One region of the Streptomyces incarnatus genome, then DNA from elsewhere that is predicted to be linked to it. Evidence: riboswitches for the same ligand, from Rfam matches in the RefSeq annotation. Region 1 holds a riboswitch; the other holds the start of a gene.
The links. A riboswitch is a leader RNA that binds a small molecule or an ion and turns the genes downstream of it on or off. The one in region 1 is predicted to bind FMN.
Positions count from the first base shown of each region.

Region 2: it holds a riboswitch for FMN, as region 1 does, so the genes downstream of both, ABB07_RS32060 (riboflavin synthase) here and ribB (3,4-dihydroxy-2-butanone-4-phosphate synthase) in region 1, are expected to answer to the same signal.

Region 1 covers NZ_CP011497.1:2,212,523-2,217,862, forward strand. The annotation lists gene ABB07_RS09780 (ATP-grasp domain-containing protein) at 1-382, opposite strand, end outside; gene ABB07_RS09785 (phosphopantetheine-binding protein) at 386-628, opposite strand; partial or broken gene ribB (3,4-dihydroxy-2-butanone-4-phosphate synthase) at 919-1,557, opposite strand; FMN riboswitch at 1,840-1,970, opposite strand; gene ABB07_RS09795 (ribonuclease FAU-1 family protein) at 2,302-2,970, shown strand; gene ABB07_RS09800 (zinc-dependent alcohol dehydrogenase) at 3,130-4,149, shown strand; gene ABB07_RS09805 (LLM class F420-dependent oxidoreductase) at 4,210-5,025, shown strand; gene ABB07_RS09810 (MFS transporter) at 5,022-5,340, shown strand, end outside.
Region 2 covers NZ_CP011497.1:7,063,273-7,068,612, reverse strand. The annotation lists gene ribH (6,7-dimethyl-8-ribityllumazine synthase) at 26-511, opposite strand; gene ABB07_RS32070 (bifunctional 3,4-dihydroxy-2-butanone-4-phosphate synthase/GTP cyclohydrolase II) at 578-1,861, opposite strand; gene ABB07_RS32065 (nicotinamide mononucleotide transporter family protein) at 1,858-2,499, opposite strand; gene ABB07_RS32060 (riboflavin synthase) at 2,496-3,104, opposite strand; FMN riboswitch at 3,259-3,389, opposite strand; gene ABB07_RS32055 (RNA polymerase sigma-70 factor) at 3,729-4,619, shown strand; gene ABB07_RS32050 (SDR family oxidoreductase) at 4,722-5,340, shown strand, end outside.

The DNA of each region.
Region 1 (5,340 bases):
TGACGACCGCGTGGCGGACCGCGTCCACACCCGCCTGGCTCAGCCGGCGACGCTGGATCGCCTTGTCCGTCAACGCCCTTGTGGTCTCAGGTGAGTTGAACGGCAGACGCAGCCGCAGCGCGAGGCGCGCGGTGTCGGCGAGCATGCACTCGCTGAAGGTCACGATGCCCTTGGCCCCGAGCCGGCGCAGCTCGTCGACGGCGGCGTCCGTACCGTCCGCCAGGTCGACGAGACCGGCGCAGTTCTCCTCCAGGAGCGGGCGGACCTGGCGGGCGTGTTCGGAGTCCGCGAGTGCCACCACCACGGGTTCCGATGCGCCGAGCCGGCCGATGATCTCGCGCGGTGAGGCCGCACCCTGGTCGTAGACGACGACGATGGCCATCGTTCAGACGTGTTCGAAGAGTCGGGGATCCTCGACCGCCTCGGCGAGCTGCCGGAGCGTGCTGCGGCGCAGCACCCCCGACCGCGGCATCGCGAGGCCTGACTCTATGGCGCGGGTCGAAATCGCCAGCGCCAGCAGGGAGTCCCCGCCCAGATCGAAGAAATCGGCATCGACATCCTCAACCGGAATACCGAGTACCTCTTCCCAGATTTTCCTCAGCGTTTCTGTGGTGCTGTTTTCAGGCATGGTCTTTTTTCCTCCCCCTCGGCTCGTGGCCGTCACCCAGTATTAAACCCCCTCCGGCGCGCTGTCAAAGCCCCGGGGAAATCCAGGTTAACTTATTGGAATCATGATCGAAGGCATGACGGAACGAGGGACCGGCATTTTCCTCGAAAGAGCCCTGCGGTTTCCGGATCCGTTTCGGCCGGAAAGGTGCAGCAGCTGCCGGTCCCCTTTATTCCGTATCCCGTCGGTCAGGTCAGAGAAACCCCTGCCGATGCCGTGCGCACGGGGGCGGATTCCGCGGATTGCTCGAGATGTGTGATCAGGTCGGCGATGGAGATCAGAGCGAGTCCGTGCCGGCGGGCGAAGTCGCGCAGCTGCGGAAGTCTGGCCATGGTTCCGTCGGCATTCGCGATCTCGCAGACGGCCGCGGCCGGGCGCAGCCCGGCCAGCCGGCACAGGTCCACACCGGCCTCGGTGTGCCCCGGGCGCATCCGCACACCGCCTTCGCGCGCCCTCAGCGGGAAGACATGCCCGGGGCGCACGAAGTGGCCGGGCGAGGAGGCGGGATCGGCGAGCAGACGCAGGGTCAGCGCCCGGTCGGCGGCCGAGATCCCGGTACTGATGCCGGATGCGGCGTCGGCCGAGACGGTGAAGGCGGTGCGGTGGCTCTCGGTGTTGCGCGGAACCATCTGACCCAGCTCCAGCCGGTCCAGATCAGCTCCGGGCATCGGCGCGCAGAGCAGGCCCCGGCACTCGGTCATGGCGAAGGCGACCAGCTCAGGGGTCGCCAGTTCGGCGGCGAACACGATGTCGCCCTCGTTCTCACGGCTCTCGTCGTCGACGACGACGACCGCACGCCCGGCGGCGATCTCCACCACCGCGTGCGCCACGGAGTCAAGGGGCTGTGCGTCCCCGGCGGTCGGGGACGGCGCCGGTTCGGTTCTGGTCATGCCCGTGTTTCCTTGCGTTCGAGGGAAAGCGAGGTCGGGGCGCGAGGGTGACGGCGTGGGCCGCACGCACCCGGAACACGGTCGTGCGCGACACATAAGCCGGGATGTCGGCGCAGGCGGCGTACCCGCCCGGCAGGGTGGCCCATCAGAGTCTCCTCGCGCTCAGGACGCGGACTTCCGGGGCCGGGCGGGCAAGGGAAGAGGTCGACGTTCCGGACGGACGCCGCACGATCCGTGAGCGGAACACGGATTTTCCGGGGCGGCCAGGAATGGCCTTGCCCGCCGCGCACTGCCTCCCTTCCGGACTTTCACCGTCGGTCCAGGAATTCCACCTGGTCAACCAGCCGCTGGCTGCGGCCGGGTCGCGGACTATTACCGCCGGTTCGGAATTACACCGACCCCGGAGTGCGCAAACGTTCGTGATAACTGACGTTAACCTTGCACACTTTCTTCGAACTTGACAAGGCTCGGCTAATCACAGCCACTGTGGCCTGCGTCACGCGCTGCGCCGCGCCCGGCCGGCCGGCCCTCGTAATGTGTTGCGATCGCGGAGACGCTGTGCCTACGATCGGGCGACGCCGCTGACTACCCGCCAGTAACGGGCATACACCGACCAGTTGCCCACTTCGCTCGGCAGTGCCGGAGAACGGACCGCGGGAGGACACGCGGCGTATCCGGCCGGAGTCGCGTGCGGCGCCCGTCGGCCGAGCCGATTCGCGAATACGTACGGGGGAGTGCATCGCGATGCAGATACAGGAGAACATCGACGGTGAAAGGGGCACAGCCCTGCCCGACGCCGCCGCCGTCGACCGCGCCACCGGCTACTTCGAGCCCGGGGCGATCGTGCTGCGCCGGGAGATCCTCGACGGACGCCCGTGGCTGAGCTACCCGGTCCGCGTCGTCGCCGACCGGCCCGATCTGCTCGCGGTGTACCTGGCCCGCGGCACGGCGCTGGCCTTCGGGGACGGCGACTTCAGCTGGGGGCCGCACCCCTGGCAGCGGATCGCCGGGCACTGGCGCAGCCACGGCGTCCTTCAACTGCAGCGGCCCGGCGACGCCTACGCCGTATGGATGTTCCGGGACGACACGACCGGGGACTTCACCGGCTGGTACGTCAACTTCCAGGACCCCTACCGGAAGAACGCCTCCGGCTTCGACACCCTCGACCACGAGCTCGATCTCTGGATCCCCGCCGACGGCGGTCCGTACCGCTGGAAGGACGTCGACGAGTTCGAACACCGCGCCCGCAGCGGCGGCTTCACGGCCGAGCAGTCCGCCGCCGTGCGCGCCGAGGCCGCCCGGGTCGCCGACCTGCTCGACAGCCGAGCGACGTGGTGGGAACAGGAGTGGGCGCAGTGGGAGCCGGCCGCCGGCTGGCTGTCCCCGCCCGCGTGGACGGGCGCCGTCCGCTGACGGTACCGGGCCCCCGCCCGCCCCTGATCTTCCGTACACCCGTACACCGCGGCACCACCGCCACGCACCACCCGGGCGATCCCGGCGGGGCCCCGGCTCGCGACGAACCGCGGGCCGGCGCGAGTGTGCCGTGAGTGAGTACCACGAAAGGAACGACCGATGCGCATAGCCGTGGTGACCTCCCCCGGCTCCGTCGAGATCCGTGACATCCCCGTGCCCGGGATCGGCGAGGACGACGTGCTCGTCAGGATCACCGCCTGCGGCCTGTGCACCATGGAGGCCAAGCTCTACACCGGGGCGATGCCCGTCTACCCGGTCGCCGCCGGGCACGAGGTGTCCGGCCGGGTCGAGCGGATCGGCGCGCGGGCCGCCGCTCTGGAGGACGCACCCGCCGTCGGCGACCTGGTCACCCTGGACCTGCTGACCCGTTGCGGCACCTGCCGCAACTGCCGGGCCGGCGACAGCGCCGTGTGCGCCTCCCCCCAGGGCAGCATGCTTCCGGACGGCAGCATCGGCATGGGCTCCGGTCTCGCGGAGTACGTCCGGGTCCCCGCCGCCCACGTCTGGCCGGTCGGCGACATCGACCCCGTCCACGCCGCGATGGGCGAGCCGCTCGCCTGCGTCGTGCACTCCTTCCGCCGGGCCGGCTACCGGTCCGGCGACCGGGTCGCCGTGATCGGAGGCGGTTTCATGGGACGGCTCCACCTGCTGCTCGCACAGCACGAACAGGCCAGGTCCGTCACGGTGGTGGAGACCGACCCGGAGCGCCGGTCCGCCGCCCTCGACGCGGGCGCGGACGACGCCGTCGCCCCCGAGGACGTCGGCCGACTCGCGCCCGCGGACGTCGTGTTCGTCACCATCGCGTCCCCCGAGGCCATCGGCACCGCCTTCCGTACCGCCGCCGACGGCGCCCGCCTCGTCCTCTTCGGTGGCTCCCACGACACCCCGGACGCCGCGCTGCCGGGCTACGAGGTGCACCGGCGCCAGCTCACCGTCACCGGCTCCTACAGCCAGGAGCCCGCCGACTGGCGCACCGCCGCCGCCCTGCTGCGCAGCGGGACGCTCGCGGACCGGCTGGCCCGGCTCGTCACCTCGCGGCATGAACTGGCCGACGTGGACAAGGCGTTGACCGAAAGCTCCGGGACCCCGGTCTACCGGGTCTTCGTCGAGCCCCGCTGACCACGCGCCGGTCCGACCGCGTCCGCCACGCACCGGAACCGCCCCACAAGGAGACACCCGATGCCCTTCTCCGGCACCTCCGCCGACCACCCCACCCCCAGGGTCGGCGTCCAGCTCCACCCGCAGCACTGCGACCTGGGCGAACTGCGCGCCGCGTGGCGTGCCGCCGACGACCTCGGAGCCGACTCGATCTGGGTCTGGGACCACTTCGTACCGCACACCGGCGACCCCGAGGGCCGGCACTATGAATGCTGGTCGCTGCTGTCCGCGATGGCCGTCGAGACCCGGCGGGCCGCCATCGGCTCCCTGGTGACCTGCACCGCCTACCGCAACCCGCACCTGCTCGCCGACCAGGCGCGCACCGTGGACCTGCTCAGCGGCGGGCGGCTGGTCCTCGGCGTCGGGGCCGGCTGGTTCGAGCAGGAACACCTCGAGTACGGCTACCCGTTCCCCGGGCCCGGCGCGCGGATCGACGCGTTCGAAGCGGCGGTGACGGCGATCCGCGAGCGCCTCGGCCGGCTCAACCCCGGTCCCGCGGGCCCGCTGCCCCTGCTGATCGGCGGCGGAGGCGCGAAGCGCACCCTGGCGGCCGTCGCCCGGTTCGCCGACCTGTGGAACTGGTACGGCTGGGAGGCCGGCGACCCGGTGGAGGAGTTCCGCAGCCGCAGCCGGCTGCTCGACGAATGGTGCGAGCGCGTGGGCCGCGACCCCCGCGAGATCGGCCGGACGGTCATGATCGACGCTCCGCAGACCGGCCTGGCCCGCGAGTTCGCGGCGGCCGGCGCCACCGAGATCATCGTCTCCGTACCCGGTCCCTTCGATCTCGCCCCGCTCCGCGAGCTCCTCGGCGTGCGTGACGCCTCGGCGGCACGGTGAGCCCGTCCCGGCGCACCGGCCGGGAGGAGCAGCCGACCGGCGACGCCCGGACGCCGCCGGAGCGTCTCGGCAGGCACTTCCACACGCTGATGGCGGGTCTGCTGGCGTCCCACGCCGGCATCGGCCTGGTCTTCCCGCTGACCAGCATCTTCATCAGCGACCACCTCGGCCTGGGCGGCGCCGGTGCGGGCCGCTACTTCGTCGCCATGGCGGCGGCCGGATGTGCCGCGGCCGTGATCGGCGGCCCCCGCGCCGACCGGGGCGCAGCGGCGGCCGTCGGCGCCGTCGGCACCACGTCGCTCGTCGTGTCCTACG
Region 2 (5,340 bases), 4.9 Mb from region 1:
TACCCTACGCGCTCCGGCCGGTGCCTCAGTGCCAGGGTTCGGATACTGAGCGGAGCGTCGCGGCGGTCGCGACCGCCGCGGTCACCGCCTCGTGGCCCTTGTCCTCGTTCGAGCCCTCCAGGCCGGCCCGGTCCAGGGCCTGCTCCTCGGTGTCGCAGGTGAGCACGCCGAAGCCGACGGGCACCCCGGTCTCGATGCTGACCTGGGTGAGGCCCTGGGTGACGCCCTGGCACACGTAGTCGAAGTGGGGGGTGCCACCGCGGATGACGACGCCGAGGGCGACCACGGCGTCGTAGCCGCGCCCGGCCAGCACCTTGGCGGCCACCGGGAGTTCGAAGCTGCCCGGGACCCGGATCAGGGTCGGCTCGTCGATCCCCAGTTCGTGCAGGGCGCGCAGGGCGCCGTTCACCAGACCGTCCATCACCTTCTCGTGCCACTGCGCCGCGATGACGGCGACCCTGAGGTCGCTCGCGTTGCGTACGGACAACTCCGGTGCACCCTTGCCGCTCACGTGTCTCCTAAGTGCCTTGCTGTCGTGCTTCAGTACGTCTGTCGTGCTTCAGTGCGTCTGTCGTGCTTACTGGCCCGCCGCCACGGCCGGGGTGTCCAGCCAGGGCAGGTCGTGTCCCATGCGGTCGCGCTTGGTGCGCAGGTAGTGCAGGTTGTGCTCGCCGGCCTGGACCGGCATCGGCTCCCGGCCGGTGACCTTCAGGCCGTGGCGCAGCAGCGCGTCGGTCTTGTCGGGGTTGTTGGTGAGCAGCCGGACGCTGCGCACGCCCAGGTCGGCGAGGATCCGGGCGCCGGCGCCGTAGTCGCGGGCGTCGGCGGGCAGGCCGAGTTCCAGGTTGGCGTCGAGCGTGTCCCGGCCGCGCTCCTGGAGCTCGTACGCCCGGAGCTTGGAGAGCAGGCCGATGCCGCGTCCCTCGTGGCCGCGCAGGTAGACCACGACTCCCCGGCCCTCCTCCTGGATGCGCTGGAGCGAGGCGTCCAGCTGGGGGCCGCAGTCGCAGCGCAGCGAGCCGAACACGTCTCCGGTGAGGCATTCGGAGTGGACGCGGACCAGGACGTCCTCGCCGTCGCCGAGCTCTCCGTGGACGAGGGCGACGTGTTCGACGCCGTCGACGGTGGAACGGTAGCCGTAGGCGGTGAAGGTGCCGTGCCGGGTGGGCAGGCGGGTCTCGGCCTCCCGGCGGACGGTGGGCTCGCTGCTGCGGCGGTAGGCGATCAGGTCCTCGATGGAGATGATCGTCAGGCCGTGCTTGCGGGCGAACGGGATGAGCTCGGGCAGGCGGAGCATACGGCCGTCCTCACCGGCGATCTCCACGATGGCACCGGCCGGGCGGAGCCCCGCGAGCCGGGCGAGGTCGACGGCGGCCTCGGTGTGGCCGTTGCGGACGAGGACGCCGCCGGGCTTGGCGCGCAGCGGGAAGATGTGGCCGGGCCGGACGAAGTCCGTGGGCTCCGCCGTGCCGCTCGCGAGCAGCTGGAGGGTCGTCGCGCGGTCGGAGGCCGAGATGCCGGTGCTCACACCGTGAGCGGCCGAGGCGTCCACGGAGATGGTGAACGCGGTTTTCATCGACTCGGTGTTGTCCTGGACCATCTGCGGCAGCCGCAGCCGGTCCAGTTCCTCGCCCTCCATGGGGGCGCAGATCAGTCCCCGGCACTCGCTCATCATGAACGCGACGATCTCGGGGGTGGCCATCTCGGCGGCGATGACGAGGTCGCCCTCGTTCTCCCGGTCCTCGTCGTCCACGACGACCACCGGGCGGCCGGCCGCTATGTCGGCGATGGCCCGCTCGACGGGGTCGAGGCCGAAGTTCTCGGGGGCGTCCGTGTCGTACAGGGGCAGTGCCGAGGTCATGCCGGGACTCCTTCCAGGACGGGCTGCGGGCTCCGGCGGGAGCGCAGCCACCAGTCGCGCATGCCCCACAGGACGAGTGCGCCGTAGATGACGTAGACGAAACCGGAGAACGCGTAGCCGTTGGCGAAGTTGAGGGGCACGCCGACGAGGTCGACCAGCAGCCAGGCGATCCAGAACTCGACCATGCCCTTGGCCTGGGCGTACATGGCGACGATGGTGCCGACGAAGATGTAGGCGTCGGGCCAGGGGTCCCAGGACAGCGACGGGTAGGCCGTGAAGAGCAGGGCCACCGCGACGGTGCCGGCGGCGGCCGCGCCGAGCATCGCCGCGCGCTCGCGCCAGGTGGCGAACCGCGGGGCGATGTGCCCGTCCTCGGCCCGGCCCTGGCTGCGCCGCCACTGCCACCAGCCGTACAGCGCGACGGCCATGACGACGGCCTGCTTGCCGGCGCTGCCGGTGAGGTGGCCGTAGAAGGCGGCGAACAGGACGAGGCCGGAGAGGAACTGCACGGGCCAGGTCCACAGGGAGCGGCGCCAGCCGAGGGCCAGGGTGATCAGGCCGAGGATGTTGCCGGTCATGTCCGACCAGATGATGCGCTGGCCGAAGAGCGTGAAGGCCCCGGAGTTCAGCCAGTTCACTTGCCGGCCCCCTGGGCGCGGTCGCCGAGCAGCCGCTCGACGTACTTGGCGACGACGTCGACCTCGAGGTTGACCGGGTCGCCGGGCTGCTTGTGGCCGAGCGTGGTCAGGTCGAGGGTGGTCGGGATGAGGCTGACGGTGAAGTAGTCCGGGCCGGCGTCCACGACCGTGAGGCTGATGCCGTCGACGGTGATGGAGCCCTTCTCGACGACGTAGCGGGAGAGGTCCGCGGGGAGCGAGATCTTGACGATCTCCCAGTTCTCGGAGGGCCTGCGCTCCAGCACCTCGCCGGTGCCGTCGACATGGCCCTGCACGATGTGCCCGCCGAGACGCGCGCCCACGGCCATGGGGCGTTCGAGGTTGACGCGGGAGCCGACGGTGAGCGCGCCGAGGCTGGAACGCTTCAGGGTCTCCGCCATCACATCGGCGGTGAACTCGTCGCCCTCGTGCTCCACGACGGTGAGACAGACCCCGTTCACGGCGATGGAGTCGCCGTGCTGCGCGCCCTCGGTCACGACGGGGCCGCGGAGCCGGAAGCGGGAGGCGTCGTCGAGGTTCTCGACGGCGGTGACCTCACCCAGCTCTTCGACGATTCCGGTGAACACTTCCCGGGTCCTCCTGCCTCTTCGGGCACGGACTCCGGGGCCTGTCGATGACGACAGCATGTACGGGTGAGCACGCCAGGCGACGCCGAAAGAGGGCCGTCCGCGTACGGACCAGCCCCAGATACGGCGACGCGCACAGGGATGTGCCCGCCCGCCGCGCACTGCCTCCCATCCGGACTTTAACCGTCGGTCCAGGAATTTCACCTGGTCAACCGGCCGCTGGAAGCGACCGGGTCGCGGACTGTAACCGCCGGTTCGGACTTTCACCGACCCCGGAGTGCGCTGCTTCTGGTACAGGGCCAGTGTGCCACGCCTTACGGCACTCCAGACAGGCGGAGGGTGTGGGTTCCCTCACAGCACGTGTCGCCGGCCTTGCGCGGCGCTGCCGGGAACGCACAACTGCGGGACACCCAGCGCGGATTGACCTTTGGCCCGGACCATTGACCGTACTGGTCTAGTCCTTTTATCGTGCGGGCGGGTCCGGTGGCGGTGACGACGGCCCTTGCCCGCCGCCGGGCCGCCAGGACGCCGCGTCGGGACGCCGGGGCACCCGGGACGCCGGGGCACCCGGAGCGGCGGGGCACCATGATCAGGACAGCACCGGCCTCTGGCAGGCTGAGGCGCATGACGCCATCGCCGCCCTCCGACGAGTTCGAGTCCCACCGGCCCCGCCTCTTCGGCCTGGCCTACCGCCTGCTGGGCTCCGCCCACGAGGCGGAGGACGCGGTGCAGGACGCGTATCTGCGGTTCAGCGGCGCCGACCGGACGGCGATCGAGCACCCGGGGGCCTGGCTCGCCAAGGCCGTCACCAACCTCTGTCTGACCCGGCTGACCTCCGCCCGGGCGCGGCGCGAGGAGTACCCCGGGACCTGGCTGCCGGAGCCGGTGGCCACCTCCGACGGGACGCTCGGCCCCCTGGAGTCGGCGGAGCGGCGCGAGCAGGTCTCCATGGCGCTGCTCGTCCTGCTGGAGCGGCTGACGCCGACCGAGCGCGCGGTGTACGTGCTGCGCGAGGCGTTCGGTTACGCCCACCGGGAGATCGCGGACGTCCTGAACCTCGGCGAGGCCAACTGCCGCCAGCTGTACCGGCGGGCGGTGGCCCGGGTCGCCGTGCCGGAGGGCCGCTTCGAGCCGGCGCCCGAGCGGCAGGAGGAACTGCTCATGTCCTTCCTCACGGCGGCCCGCGAGGGTGACCTGGCCGGTCTGGAGAAGATGCTCGCGGCGGACGTCACCTACTGGGGCGACGGCGGCGGCAAGGTGTCCGCGGCCCGGCGGCCGGTCGAGGGACGCGAGAAGGTCGTGCGCTTCCTGGTGGGCGGGGCCGAGCGGTTCACGGGCGGCCTGGACATCGTGGTGGCGGAGGTCAACGGCGCGAGCGCGCTGGTCGCGTGGGCGGGCGACGTACTCGCCGGGGTGGCGTCCTTCGAGCTGCGGGACGGGCTGATCGCTCATGTGCGCACCGTGATGAACCCGGACAAGCTGACCTACTTGCGGCGGCAGCTGGCGCGGTCGTAGCGGGGCCGGCCGGGGGCTTGTCACATTTGCGGGGGCTGCGCGGTCTCAGCTGGCGAAGGTGCCCCGAGCGGGGCACACGGAGTCCGAAGGGACGGGAACAGCATGCCCACGATCCTGGTGACCGGCGGGACCGGCACGCTCGGCCGGTGCGTGACGGAGCGGCTGCGGACGGAGGGGCACGAGGTGCGGGTGCTCAGCCGGCACACGCAGCCGTACGCCGTCGATCTGCGCGTGGGCGGGAGCGGTCTGGATGCCGCGCTCGACGGCGTGGACACGGTGGTGCACTGCGCGACCACGCAGCGGGGCGGCGACGAGACGTCGGCCGATCATCTGATCGCGGCGGCCCGGCGGGCCGGGGTGGGCCATCTGGTCTACATCTCCATCGTCGGCGTCGACCGGGTGCCGCTCGGCTACTACAAGACCAAGCTGGCCGTGGAGCGGCGGATCGAGGAGTCGGGGCTCGGCTGGACCGTCCTGCGCACGACCCAGTTCCACGACCTGCTGGTCACGGTCCTCGGCGGACTGGCCAAGTCGCCCGTCCTGCTGGTCCCGGCCGGGATCCAGGACCAGCCGGTGGAGGTGACCGAGGTCGCGGACCGCCTGGTGGAGCTGGCGCTCGCCGCGCCGGCCGGGCGGGTGGCGGACCTGGGCGGCCCCGAAGTACGGTCCCTGGACTCGCTGGCCCGCGCCTATCTCCGGGCGACCGGGCGGCGCCGGGCGG